Regions from separate parts of the Blastococcus montanus genome, predicted to be linked through region 1. Evidence: riboswitches for the same ligand, from Rfam matches in the RefSeq annotation. Region 1 holds a riboswitch; the other holds the start of a gene.
The links. Region 1 has a riboswitch for thiamine pyrophosphate ahead of ABDB74_RS00420 (ECF transporter S component). Riboswitches for the same ligand answer to the same signal wherever they lie in the genome.
Positions count from the first base shown of each region.

Region 2: linked by a shared signal. The riboswitch ahead of thiD (bifunctional hydroxymethylpyrimidine kinase/phosphomethylpyrimidine kinase) and the one ahead of ABDB74_RS00420 (ECF transporter S component) in region 1 are both predicted to bind thiamine pyrophosphate.

Region 1 covers NZ_CP155551.1:87,851-93,631, forward strand. The annotation lists gene ABDB74_RS00400 (TenA family transcriptional regulator) at 1-277, shown strand, start outside; gene ABDB74_RS00405 (TenA family protein) at 274-891, shown strand; gene ABDB74_RS00410 (energy-coupling factor transporter transmembrane component T) at 925-1,689, opposite strand; gene ABDB74_RS00415 (ATP-binding cassette domain-containing protein) at 1,686-3,107, opposite strand; gene ABDB74_RS00420 (ECF transporter S component) at 3,162-3,785, opposite strand; TPP riboswitch at 3,783-3,886, opposite strand; gene ABDB74_RS00425 (hypothetical protein) at 4,139-4,426, shown strand; gene ABDB74_RS00430 (Nramp family divalent metal transporter) at 4,562-5,781, opposite strand, start outside.
Region 2 covers NZ_CP155551.1:4,246,733-4,252,513, forward strand. The annotation lists gene ABDB74_RS20400 (MarR family transcriptional regulator) at 1-315, opposite strand, end outside; gene ABDB74_RS20405 (hypothetical protein) at 561-806, opposite strand; gene ABDB74_RS20410 (hypothetical protein) at 874-1,569, shown strand; gene ABDB74_RS20415 (DinB family protein) at 1,603-2,148, opposite strand; gene ABDB74_RS20420 (DUF3291 domain-containing protein) at 2,225-2,728, opposite strand; TPP riboswitch at 2,816-2,909, shown strand; gene thiD (bifunctional hydroxymethylpyrimidine kinase/phosphomethylpyrimidine kinase) at 2,977-3,789, shown strand; gene ABDB74_RS20430 (TenA family transcriptional regulator) at 3,786-4,457, shown strand; gene ABDB74_RS20435 (DNA polymerase IV) at 4,503-5,781, shown strand, end outside.

The DNA.
Region 1 (5,781 bases):
GAACCTGCTCGAGCGGCTCGACGGCGCCGACGTCCCGGCCGCGCTGACCGCGCTGTGGACCATCGAGCGCACCTACCTCGACGCCTGGTCGGCCGCGCTCCCGGGCGCGCCCGCCTACCGGGAGTTCGTCGAGCACTGGACGGCGCCGGGCTTCGGCGGCTACGTGGCGGGCCTCGCGGCGGCGGCGGACGCCGTCGGCGGAGGTGACGAGCGCGTCTTCCTCGAGGTCGTCGCGGCGGAGATCGCGTTCTGGGACATGGCGGTGGCGACGCGATGAGCCTGTCCCGCGAGCTCTGGACCGCCGAGGCCGACCGCGCCGCCGCGGCGCTGGCGCACCCCTTCGTGCAGGGGATCGCCGACGGCACGCTGCCGCGGGACCGGTTCGCCGGGTACGTGGCCCAGGACGCGTTCTTCCTGGAGGCGTTCGCCCGGGCCTACGCCCTGGGCGTCGCGCACAGCCCCGACCGCGCCTGCCTCGACGTCTTCGCCGACCTGCTGGCCGGGGTGCGCGAGGAGCTGCGCCTGCACGCCTCCTACGCGCGGCGCTGGGACATCGACCTGACCGCCGTCCGGCCGGTGCCGGCGACGTCGGCCTACACCGACTTCCTGCTGGCCACGGCCTCGCTGGGCGGCGTCGCGCTGACCTGCGCGGCGATGACCCCCTGCATGCGCCTGTACGCCCACCTCGGGCAGTCGCTGGCCGGCCGGGCGTCCGGCCCGTACGAGGAGTGGGTGCGCACCTACGCCGACCCCGGCTTCGAGGAGCTCGCCGCCACCCTCGAGCGGCTGCTGGACACCGTCGCCGTCGACACCCCGGCGCTGCGGGCGGCCTACTCCCGGGCGATGCAGCTGGAGGTCGGCTTCTTCGACGCCGCCTGGCGCGGCGCCTGACACCGGGGCCCCGCCCGGCCCGGTGGGCGCCGGTCAGCCGCCCACGAAGACCGGTGACCAGTTCCCGGTGACCACGCTGAGCGTGACGGCGACCGCGCAGACCGCCGCCGTGGCGAGGACGAACCAGGTGTCGCGGGGGTGCAGCCGCGATCCGCGGGCGTTGGTGCGCACGATGCCGGAGTCGAAACCGCGAGCGTCCATCGCGGTCGCCAGCCGGGAGCCGCGGCGCACCGCACCGACGAGCAGGGTGAACCCCACGCCGGCGAGCAGCCGGACCCGCGCGACGGGGCTCCGGCCGGCCTCCACCCCGCGGGTCCGCCGCGCCAGGCGGACCGACTCGAACTCGGCGACCAGCAGCGGCGCCAGGCGCAGGGCGGCGAGCGCGCCGTAGGCGAACCGGGTGGACACCCGCCAGTGGATGGTGAGCGCGTCGGCGAGCCGGACCGGATCGGTGGACGCGACGAGCAGCACGCCGGGCAGGGCCAGGCCGACCACCCGCAGCGCGAGCCCCACCCCGGTCACCGGATCGGCGTCCCCGGAGAGCAGCACGTTGACCACGCCGACGGAGGTGGCGCCCAGGATCAGCGGCCAGGTGCGGCGCCACAGGTCACGCGGGTCGGTGAGCCCGGCGGCGGGCAGCAGGCACAGCTCGGCGGTGAGCACGACCGCCGGGGTCACGACGTCGAGGCTCGTGAGCAGCACCAGCGTGACGATGCCGATCGCGGTCAGCTGCGCGACCGGGTTGATCCGGGACAGCGGCACGTCCCGCGCGGGGCCGAGGGCCAGCGGCGTCGTCACAGCTCGAGCACCTCGTCGGCCAGCACCTCGACGAGGTCGGCGTCGTGGGTGACGGCGGCGACCGCGCACCCGCGGGCGCGCTGCTCGGCCAGCAGGGTGACGACCTCCCGCCAGGTGGCGGCGTCCTGCCCGAAGGTCGGCTCGTCGAGCACGAGCACCCGGGGCGAGGTGGCCAGCACGGTCGCCACCGACAGCCGGCGCTGCTGGCCGCCGGAGAGGGTGTAGGGGTTGGCGTCGGCGAAGGGGGTCAGCCCCAGCCGCTCCAGCAGCTCCTCCGCCGTCGCCCGGGCGGCGGCCGCGCCGGTGCCCGAGCGCAGCGGCCCGAGGGCCAGCTCGTCGCGCAGCCGGCCGGTGAGGAACTGCTGCTCGGGGTGCTGGAACACCGTGCCGATGCGGGTGACCAGCTCGCCGGCGCGCCAGCGGGCCGGGGCCCGGCTCCCGCCGCGCACGCCCGCGGCGAGCTCCGCCCCGGCCTCGACCCGGCCGGTGCCCGGTTCCCGCAACCCGGCGAGGAGCAGGGCCAGCGTGGACTTCCCCCGCCCGTTGGCCCCGGTGACGGCCAGTGCGGTGCCGCCGCGGAGGGTGGCGTCGGTGGGGCGCAGCGCCGGGTGCGCCGCCCCGCGGTAGGTGAACCCGGCGGCCTCCGCGGTGAGGAGGACCGGTCCGTCCGTCGCGGCGGGCAGGCGCAGCCCCTCGGCGCGCCGCGGCGGGCGCCACGTGGGTGGGTGCTCGACGAGCCCGCCCGGCACCACCTCCATCACGCGGTCGACCAGCGGCAGCCAGGGGCCGGCGTCGTGGTCGACGACGACGACGGTGGCCCGGCGGTCGGCGGTGGCCCGCGCCACGGCGGTGCGGACCAGCTCGGCGCCCGGCGGGTCGAGCTGGGCGGTCGGCTCGTCGAGCAGCAGGAGCCCGGGGCGGCGGGCCAGCGCACCGGCGAGGACGAGCCGCTGCTTCTCCCCGCCGGAGAGCGCATGGGTGGGCCGGTCCCGGCCGTGGCCGAACCCCACCGCCGCCAGCACCTCGTCGACCCGTGGCCAGATCCGGTCGGCGGGCAGGCCGGCGTTCTCCAGCCCGAACGCGACGTCGTCACCGGCCCGGGTCATGACGAGCTGGCTGTCGGGGTCCTGCGCGAGCATCCCCAGCCGCCCGCGCGCGTCCGGCGGTGCGACGCCGGCGACGGTCAGCTCCCCGACGAGCTCGGCGGCCTCCGGGTCGAGGATGCCCGCCAGCGCCCACAGCAGCGTGGACTTCCCCGCCCCGGAGGCGCCGGTGAGCAGCACCCGCTCACCGGGCTCGATGGTCAGGTCGACGCCGGTCAGCGCCCAGGCCCGCCGCGAGGCGTGCCGGACGCCCAGGCCGCGGGCCACCACCCGGGCGGGCCGTGCCTCCTCGGACGGTCGCCCGCTGCCCACCACGGTGGGCAGCGGGCGAGCGTCCGGCGAACGTCTGCCGAGCACGACGCCCGCGCGTCAGACGCGCTGGCGGCCCGCGGCGAAGGAGCTCAGCGCCCCCGTCCGGGCCAGCGCGCGGACCAGCAGCAGGCCGACCACACCGGCGAGCAGCACGCTGGAGAGCACGGTGAACACGGCGTAGGCCACGTTCAGCCAGAACGCGACGTCCGGGTAGTAGAGCGTGATGTCGAGGATCGACGTCGACAGCCCGGCGGTGACGCCGGCCAGGATGGCGGTGCCCCAGCCGAAGCTGCGGTAGCGGGTGAGCAGGAAGCCGAGCTCGGCACCGAGGCCCTGCACGAAGCCGTAGACGATGATGATCATGCCGTAGGGGGACCCGAGCAGCAGGCTGACCGCGGCCGCGAGGGTGGAGGCGAACACCGCCGCGCCCGGCTTGCGGACCAGCAGCCCGGCGACGACGCCGGGCATCAGGTAGACGCCGTTGCGCAGCCCCTTGATCGGCGGGAAGAAGTCCAGCGGGGTCGAGGTGGCCTCGCCGACGAGGTTCCACGCCCAGAAGACGACGCCGAAGGCGACGCCCAGGACGGCGGCGACGACGATGTCGACGGTGCGCCAGCGGACGCCACCGGGGTTGCGCTCGGCGGTGTCGGCGGACGACGGACGGACGGCCGGTTCGGCCATGGTGTTCCTCCAGACTCCCTGCGCCGGCATGACCCGGATCAGGTTCGAGGGTCTGCGGTGTCCCGCACTCTCAGCGCCGAAGCGCTCCCCTGCTGTGAATGTGTGTTCAGTTGTGCCGCCGACCCTAGATGCAGGGCCCGGGGTAGGAGCGACCGGGCTTCGCCGGCTTCTCGATCACTCGTCCGGCAGCGCGCCGAGGCACCCGGTGGCCGCCGCCGGGAATGCGGCCGAGCTTCTGACGGGTATCGGCTGACATGGTCCTCAGATCGCTCGCACCGCAGAGAGGGGCACCTCGTCCGCCATTCTCTCCGCAGGCGACTGGACGGCAGTCCGTTGCGTCATGGGGAGATGGCATGTTCGGCCGACACGAGAACGTGAGCACCCTGACGGCTGAGCTCGCGGAAGTCGATGCACAGATCTCCGCCCATCCTCTGGCATCACGCCGCATTCGCGCCGCCCAGGCGGAAGTGGCCAGTTCTGAGTCCAGGGATGCGGCTGAGATCGACGGGGAGCTCGCGGCCGACGGGCTGCCGAGCGTCGAGGAGCTCGGCAGGGCTCACGTGTCCGGCACGTGGAGCTGGTGGAAGCTCCACCGGAGGAAGAGGAGGCACGAGAAGAGGATCGAACGCGCCGCTCGGTGAGCGCACCGAGGTGTCGTGCGTGCGGGATCTGCTCGTCGTCGGGCCGCGGGGTCGGACAGTGAGGTGTCCGGACGACGGCAGCTGGCACCGCTCCTCCACCCTCCGCGATGCCCTGGCGCACGGGGCAGGCGGCCCTCAGCCGAGGAGGCCGAGGAGCAGGTGGGCGTTCAGGCCGATGATCAGCGCCGCGACCACGGCGCCGGCGACCGTGGTGACCCGGCGGTTCACCCAGCCGGCCATGAGGTCGCGGCGGCTGGTCAGCCAGAGCAGCGGGACGAGCGCGAACGGGATGCCGAAGGAGAGCACCACCTGCGACCAGACCAGGGCGGTCGTCGGGTCGCCGCCGAGCACCAGGACGGCCAGCGCGGGGGCGAGCGTGATCAGCCGTCGGGTGAGCACCGGGATGTGCCGCTTGAGGAAGCCGGCCATCACGACCTGCCCGGCGTGCGTGCCCACGGACGACGACGCGAACCCCGACGCCAGCAGCGCGATGGCGAAGGCGAGCGCGGCCCCGGTGCCGAGCTGGTCGCCGAGCCCGGCGTGCACGCCCTCGAGGGTGTCGGCGCCGCTGCCGCTGGTGAACAGCTGGGCGGCGATGACCAGCATCGCGGCGTTCACCAGCCCGGCGAGCCCCATGGCCAGGACGATGTCGAGGCGCTGGGCCCGCAGCAGCCGGCCCCGGCCCTCCCGGGTGCGGCCGGCGGTGACGGAGTCCCCGTAGCGACCGGGGGTGAGCGCCGAGTGCACGTAGATGACGTGCGGCATGACCGTGGCCCCCAGGATGCCGGTGGCCAGCACGATGCTCTCGGACCCCTCGAAGGAGGGCACCATGCCCCCCGCGAGCCCGGCCGGGTCGACCCCGGAGCCGATCAGGGTGTACCCGAACCCGATCCCGATGACCAGCAGCAGGCCGGCGATGACCCGCTCGAACGGGCGGTACCCGCGGGACTGCGCCGCCAGCAGGATGAAGGCGACGACGGCGGTGATGACGCCGCCGATCGGCAGCGGCACCCCGAACAGCAGGTAGAGCGCCACCGCGCCACCGACGATCTCGGCCAGGTCGGTGGCGATGGCCACCGCCTCGGCCTGCAGCCACAGCCCCCGGGTGACCGGCCGGGGCAGGTTCTCGCGGCACAGCGTGGCCAGGTCGCGGCCGGTGGCCAGCCCGAGCTTCGCCGTCAGCGCCTGGATGAGCATCGCCATGAGGTTGGCCGCGACGATCACCCACAGCAGCGTGTAGCCGAAGGCGGCGCCACCGGAGAAGTTCGTGGCGAAGTTCCCGGGGTCCACGTACGCGACGGCGGCGACGAAGGCCGGGCCCAGCATCGACCACAGCCGACGGCGGCCCGGGGCGG
Region 2 (5,781 bases), 140 kb from region 1:
GATGAATCCCTGCTCCTCGGCACGGGTGAGGCGCTGTGAGACCGCCCCGGGACTGATGGAGATCCGGCGCGCCAGTTCCGACGGCGAGAGCGCGTAGGGGGGACCCTCCCGGCGCAGCGTGCTCAGCAGGTCGCGCGTCCCAGGGTCCATGCCCAGCCGCGCCATGGTTCGCCGCCGGTCGTCCTCGAGCAGCCGGGCGATCCGCCAGATCCGGGTGATGACGCCGATGGAGGCCACCGGCGTGCCGGGGCGCTCGCGCAACCAGGCCTCCCGGATGCGGTCGACGTCGTCGTCAGGCAGATCCTCCGTGGGCACGGTGACTTTAGGTCGAAAGGAGGTGATGGGGGTGCCCTGGTCGCCGTCTCGACGGTGGCAGGCTGAGGTCTGCGACAGCCGCGGGTGCGCGCGCGGGCGAACTCGGCTTCCGGGCGGTGTGGACGTCCCCCGGCTTCACGCGCTGGGCCGTGACCAGCGTGGCCGCCCGTCTCCCGCGGACGATGACACCGCTCGGCCTGGTCCTCTTCGGCGAGTGGGCGACCGGCAGGTTCTCGACCGGCGCGCTACTGGTCGGTGTGCACGCCGCAGGGGATGTCCTGGCGGCCCCCTGGATCGGCCGGCGAGTCGGCGTGCGCTCCGGGCTCCTGGGTGAGGCCGTGGCGCTCACCGGGCTCGTCACCCTGGGTGCACTCGGCGGTGCGCCGGTGACCGGCCTCCTGGCCGTCGCCGTGGTGGCCGGCGCGGCGTCGGCCGGTGTCCCGGGAGAGCAGCGCGCCCGCCTCGCGGACATGACCCCGGTGGCCGCGCACCGGTCCGCCTTCAGCCTGGAGTCCACCGCCAGTGCCCTGCTCTACGCCATCGGCCCCGCGGATCGCCGTGGCGGCAGTGATCGCCGCGGTGGGTGCCGCGTCGGCGCCTGCCCGGTCAGCCCGGTTCCGGCCGGGCGCCGGCGAGGTCCCCGCGCCTCCCGTCCTCGCCGTCGCCCGCCTTGCCTGGCCCAGTTACCTGGGTGCCACGGGATTCATGCTCGGGGTGACCACCCTCGACGTCGTCGTCCCGGCGCAGCTGAGCCGGCTGGGCCACGATCCCGCACACGCGGGGCTCCTGCTCGGCGTGTTCGCCCTGACAGGCACGGTGGGCGGCCTCGTCTACGGCAGCCGCAACTGGCCCGGCAGCGCATCCCGGCACGCGCTCCTCCTGGTCCTCGTGCTCTGCGCCGCATTGGGCGTGCTGCCGCTGCTCCCAGGGCCCTGGGCCATCGCGGCGCTGCTGGCGGTCGCAGGTCTCGCCGGTCCGCCGGCGCTGATCGCGCGGAGCCTGACCCTCCAGGCCCGGCTGCCGGCCACCGCGGCGGCCACCGGCTTCTCCGGCCTGTCGGCGGTCGCCGGGCTGGGGGCGAGTCTCGCCGGCATGCTGGCGGCGCCCCTGCTCCGCTCGGCCGGGCCGGCCGCCACCCTGGTCACGGCCGCGGCGGTCACCGCCCTCGCCGCACTGGTGGGCGCAGCTCGGGAGGCACGTCCGCCCCCCGCCCCGGTACTGGGGGGAGCGGACGGCACCTCCACCGAGGGCTGAGCCGCGCCACCCTCCTGAGACGCAGCGCCCCTGCTAGTCGCCGACCTGGCCGTCGATCGACTCCCGGATGAGGTCGGCGTGACCGTTGTGCCGGGCGTACTCCTCCACCATGTGGAGCAGGATCCAGCGCAGGGTCGGCCGGACGTCGTCCGGGGGCCAGGGCGCCACGACGGCCTGGCGAGTGAGACCGCCGTCGGCGAGCGCCTCGGCGACGAGGTCGCGGGAGCGCGCGACGGCGGCCTCCCAGAGCCCCCGGAGCTCCTCGGGAGAGTCCCCTGCGGCGGAGCGCCACGCCCAGTCGGGATCGGCGTCCCAGTCGACCGCCACCCACGGGTCGCCCGGACTGCGACCGTGCAGCCACAGCGAGAACCACAGCGCCTCGACGAGAGCCATGTGCTTCAGCAGCCCGCCCAGCGTGATCGACGAGGCGGCCACCGGGACCCGGAGGGCATCGGCGTCCAGTCCCGCGCACTTCCACGCCAGGGTGGCGCGGTGGTGGTCCAGGAAGCCCAGCAGCGTGGCGACCTCGTCGCCGTCCACCGGTGGGTACGGACGGCCGTGGCGATCGGTCCCCGTCACACGGCGGAACCTAGCGATCGCCCATGTCGTGCACCAGATCCCCGGCCGACCCGGGGGCGGTCCGGCCGGAGCGGCCTCATACCGGGCAGAGCCAGTCGTCGTCGGCCGGCACGACCGCACCGGTCACCGGCGCGAAAGGCGTGCGGAAGGTGAAGGCCTCCGGCGTGGGCCCGTGGGCGCGCAGATGGCGGATCCGCGCCTCGGCGTCGTCGGTGGTCGGCAGCGAGCCGGCCGGGATCCACCACAGCGCCGTCGTCGCCTCCGCCGCCCGGGCGAACCACTCCCGGCGCCGCCGCATGATCTGCACGTGCCGCCCGCCGAACACGTAGCCGGCGAGCGACTCGACGTCCCGCCAGACGGTGAGGTTCACGACCACGCCGTGGCTGCCGGCGGCGTCCCAGCCGAAGGCCTGCACCGAGGTGGCGTTGCCGTCCTCGGTCTGCAGCCGCCAGACGAAGCCGGGGGCGCGGTCGGCCTCGGCGTTGACCTCGTCGAGCGCGGCCATGAAGTCGGCCAGCAGCGGGCTGTCCAGCGGCGCGAGCAGCCGGGAGACGTTCACCTGGGCGAGATGGTGATCCACCTGCGCGAACCTAGGGCACCGGACCCCGCCGGACCAGGACACCCACGCCCCGTGACGCCGCAGGGCGGGCTGGGTTAGGTTCGGACCGTACGTGGCACGGGGTGTCCCGCCCGGGACTGAGAACACACCCGTCGAACCTGCTCCAGTTCGCACTGGCGAAGGGATGTCACCGGCGTGGAAGCCATCGACCTGCGCGCAGCCCGGACGGCGCTGCGCGAGAACAACGGCACCGACCCGGCGTGGGCGTCATGACCCCCACCGCCCTCACCGTGGCCGGCAGCGATCCCAGCGGGGGCGCCGGGATCCAGGCCGACCTGAAGACCTTCAGCGCACTCGGCGCCTACGGCACCGCCGTGCTCACCGCCCTCACGGCCCAGAACACCCGGGGTGTCACCGGGGTCCACCCGGTGCCCGCGGAGTTCGTCGCCCACCAGCTGCACACGCTGCTCGACGACGTCGAGGTGCACGCGACCAAGCTGGGCATGCTGGGCAGCGCCGCCGTGGTCCACGAGGTGGCGGCCGTGCTGGCCGCGCGGCGCCCCGGCCCGGTGATCTGCGACCCCGTCATGGTCGCGACGAGCGGCGACCGGCTGATCGACGACGAGGCGGTCGCCGCCGTCCGCGCCGAGCTGCTCCCGGTGGCCGACCTGATCACCCCCAACGTCCCCGAGGCCGCGGCGCTGCTGGACACCGCACCGGCCACCGACGTCGCCCAGCTCCCCGGGCAGGCGCAGGCCCTGCTGGACCTGGGCCCCGGGGCGGTGCTGCTCAAGGGCGGGCACCTCGGCGGCGACGAGAGCGTCGACGTGCTCGCGACGGCGGCCGGGACGACGGTCACCCGCCGGCCGCGGATCGCGACCTCCGCGACCCACGGCACCGGGTGCACCCTGTCGTCGGCGCTCGCCGCCCTCGCGGCGCGCGCAGGAGGGCGCCCCGAATGGCCGGTGCTGGTGGAGGAGGCGCGGGACTACCTGCACCGCGCGCTGACCGAGGGCGCCGCGCTGCGCATCGGATCCGGGCACGGGCCGGTGCACCACTTCGCCGGGATCTGGCCGGCGTGAGCACGTTCAGCGCCCGGGCCTGGGCGGCCACGGCGGAGGTCCGCCGGGCGATCGACGAGCTGCCCTTCCTCGCGGAGCTGGGCGCCGGCACGCTCGCCCCCGAGGCGTTCCGCCACTACCTCGAGCAGGACGCCCTGTACCTCGGCGGGTACGCCCGCGCGCTGGCCCTGCTGGCCGCGCGCGCGCCGGACGCGGAGGCGGCGGCGTTCTGGGCCGGCGGGGCGCAGAACTGCGGCGTCGTCGAGACGCAGCTGCACGCCGACCTGCTGGCCTCCGAGCTGCTCGGGCCGGCCGGCCCCCCGCCGGCCGCGTCACCCACCTGCCTGGGCTACGTCTCGTACCTGGTGGCGACGGCGGCGACCGCGCCCTACGCCGTCGCGGCCGCCGCCGTGCTGCCCTGCTACTGGATCTACGCCCACGTCGGGGAGCGGCTGGCCCGCGAGGCGCGGGCGGCCGCCGGCCACCCGTACCGCCGCTGGGTGGCCACCTACGACGCCGAGCCGTTCCAGCTGGCGGCGGCCCGCGCCCGGGCGCTCACCGACGCGGCGGCGGCGACGTCGCCGGCCGACGAGCCCGCCATGCAGGCGGCGTTCGCGGTCGCCACCCGCTACGAGCTCGAGTTCTGGCGCGCGGCCCACGCCCGCGAGGAGTGGGCCGTCCCGGTCTGAGGGTCGTTGCACCCCCACGCAGCGGTTCGGGCGATCATCGAGGGCATGCGGCGGGAGGCGAGTGTGCTGCACCTCGACCTCGACGCGTTCTTCGCCGCCGTCGAGCAGCGGGACAAGCCCTCGCTGCGCGGCCGGCCGGTCGTCGTCGGCGGGGTCGGCGGGCGCGGCGTCGTCGCCACGGCGTCCTACGAGGCGCGGGCCTACGGGGCGCGATCGGCGATGTCCACGGCGGAGGCCCGCCGCCGCTGCCCGCCGGGGACGGCCTTCCTCGGTGGCCGGTTCGCCGCCTACCGGCGGACCTCCGACGTCGTCATGGATCTGCTCCGCGAACTCTCCCCGCTGGTCGAGCCGGTTTCCATCGACGAGGCGTACGTCGACCTCGCCGCCGGCGCACCGCGCGACCTCTCGGTTTCCGCTGTGACGGAACTGGCCGAGAGGCTCAAGGAGCGCATCGCCGCGGCCACCGGCGGCGTCACCGGGTCGGTGGGCATCGGCAGCTCCAAGCTCATGGCCAAGATCGCCTCCGACCTGGACAAGCCCGACGGTCTGGTCGTCGTGCCCCCGGGGAAGGAACTCGACGTCCTGCACCCCCTGCCGGTGACCCGGCTCGGGGGCGTCGGCCCGGCCACGGCCGAGCGGCTGCGCCAGGTCGGGGTGGCCACGGTCGCCGACCTGGCGGCCAAGTCCCTCCCCGACCTGGTGGCGCTGGCCGGGCGGGCCCACGGCGCGGGGCTGCACGCGCTGGCCCGCGCCGACGACGACCGCGCCGTCGTCCCCGACCGCGGGGTCAAGTCGGTGTCGCACGAGGAGACGTTCGAGCGCGACCTCACCGACCTCGACGTGCTGGGTCGCGAGATCGACTCGATGGCCGCCCGGGTCGGGGCGCGGCTCCGGGCGTCGGCCTTCTCCGGCCGGACCGTCACGGTGAAGCTCCGGCGCTACGACTTCACCACGATCACCCGGTCGCAGACGCTGCCCCAGCCGACCGACGACGTGCGGCAGATCGCCGCGACGGCACGGCGACTGCTCGGCGAGGCGGGGACCGGGGGCGGGTTGCGGCTGCTCGGTGTCGGCGTCTCCGGCCTGTCGGTCTACGCCCAGGGCGACCTGTTCGCCACCGACGAGGAACCGGCGGAGGAATCCCTCGCCACGCCGGAGCCGGAGGAGCCCGCCGAGGTCCCCGAGCTGCCCGCGGAGCGCCGCTGGTGGCCGGGCCAGGACGTGCGGCACGCCGAGCTCGGCACGGGCTGGGTGTGGGGACGGGGGCTCGGCCGGGTCACGGTGCGGTTCGAGGGGCCGTCGACGCCGCCCGGCCCGGTGCGCA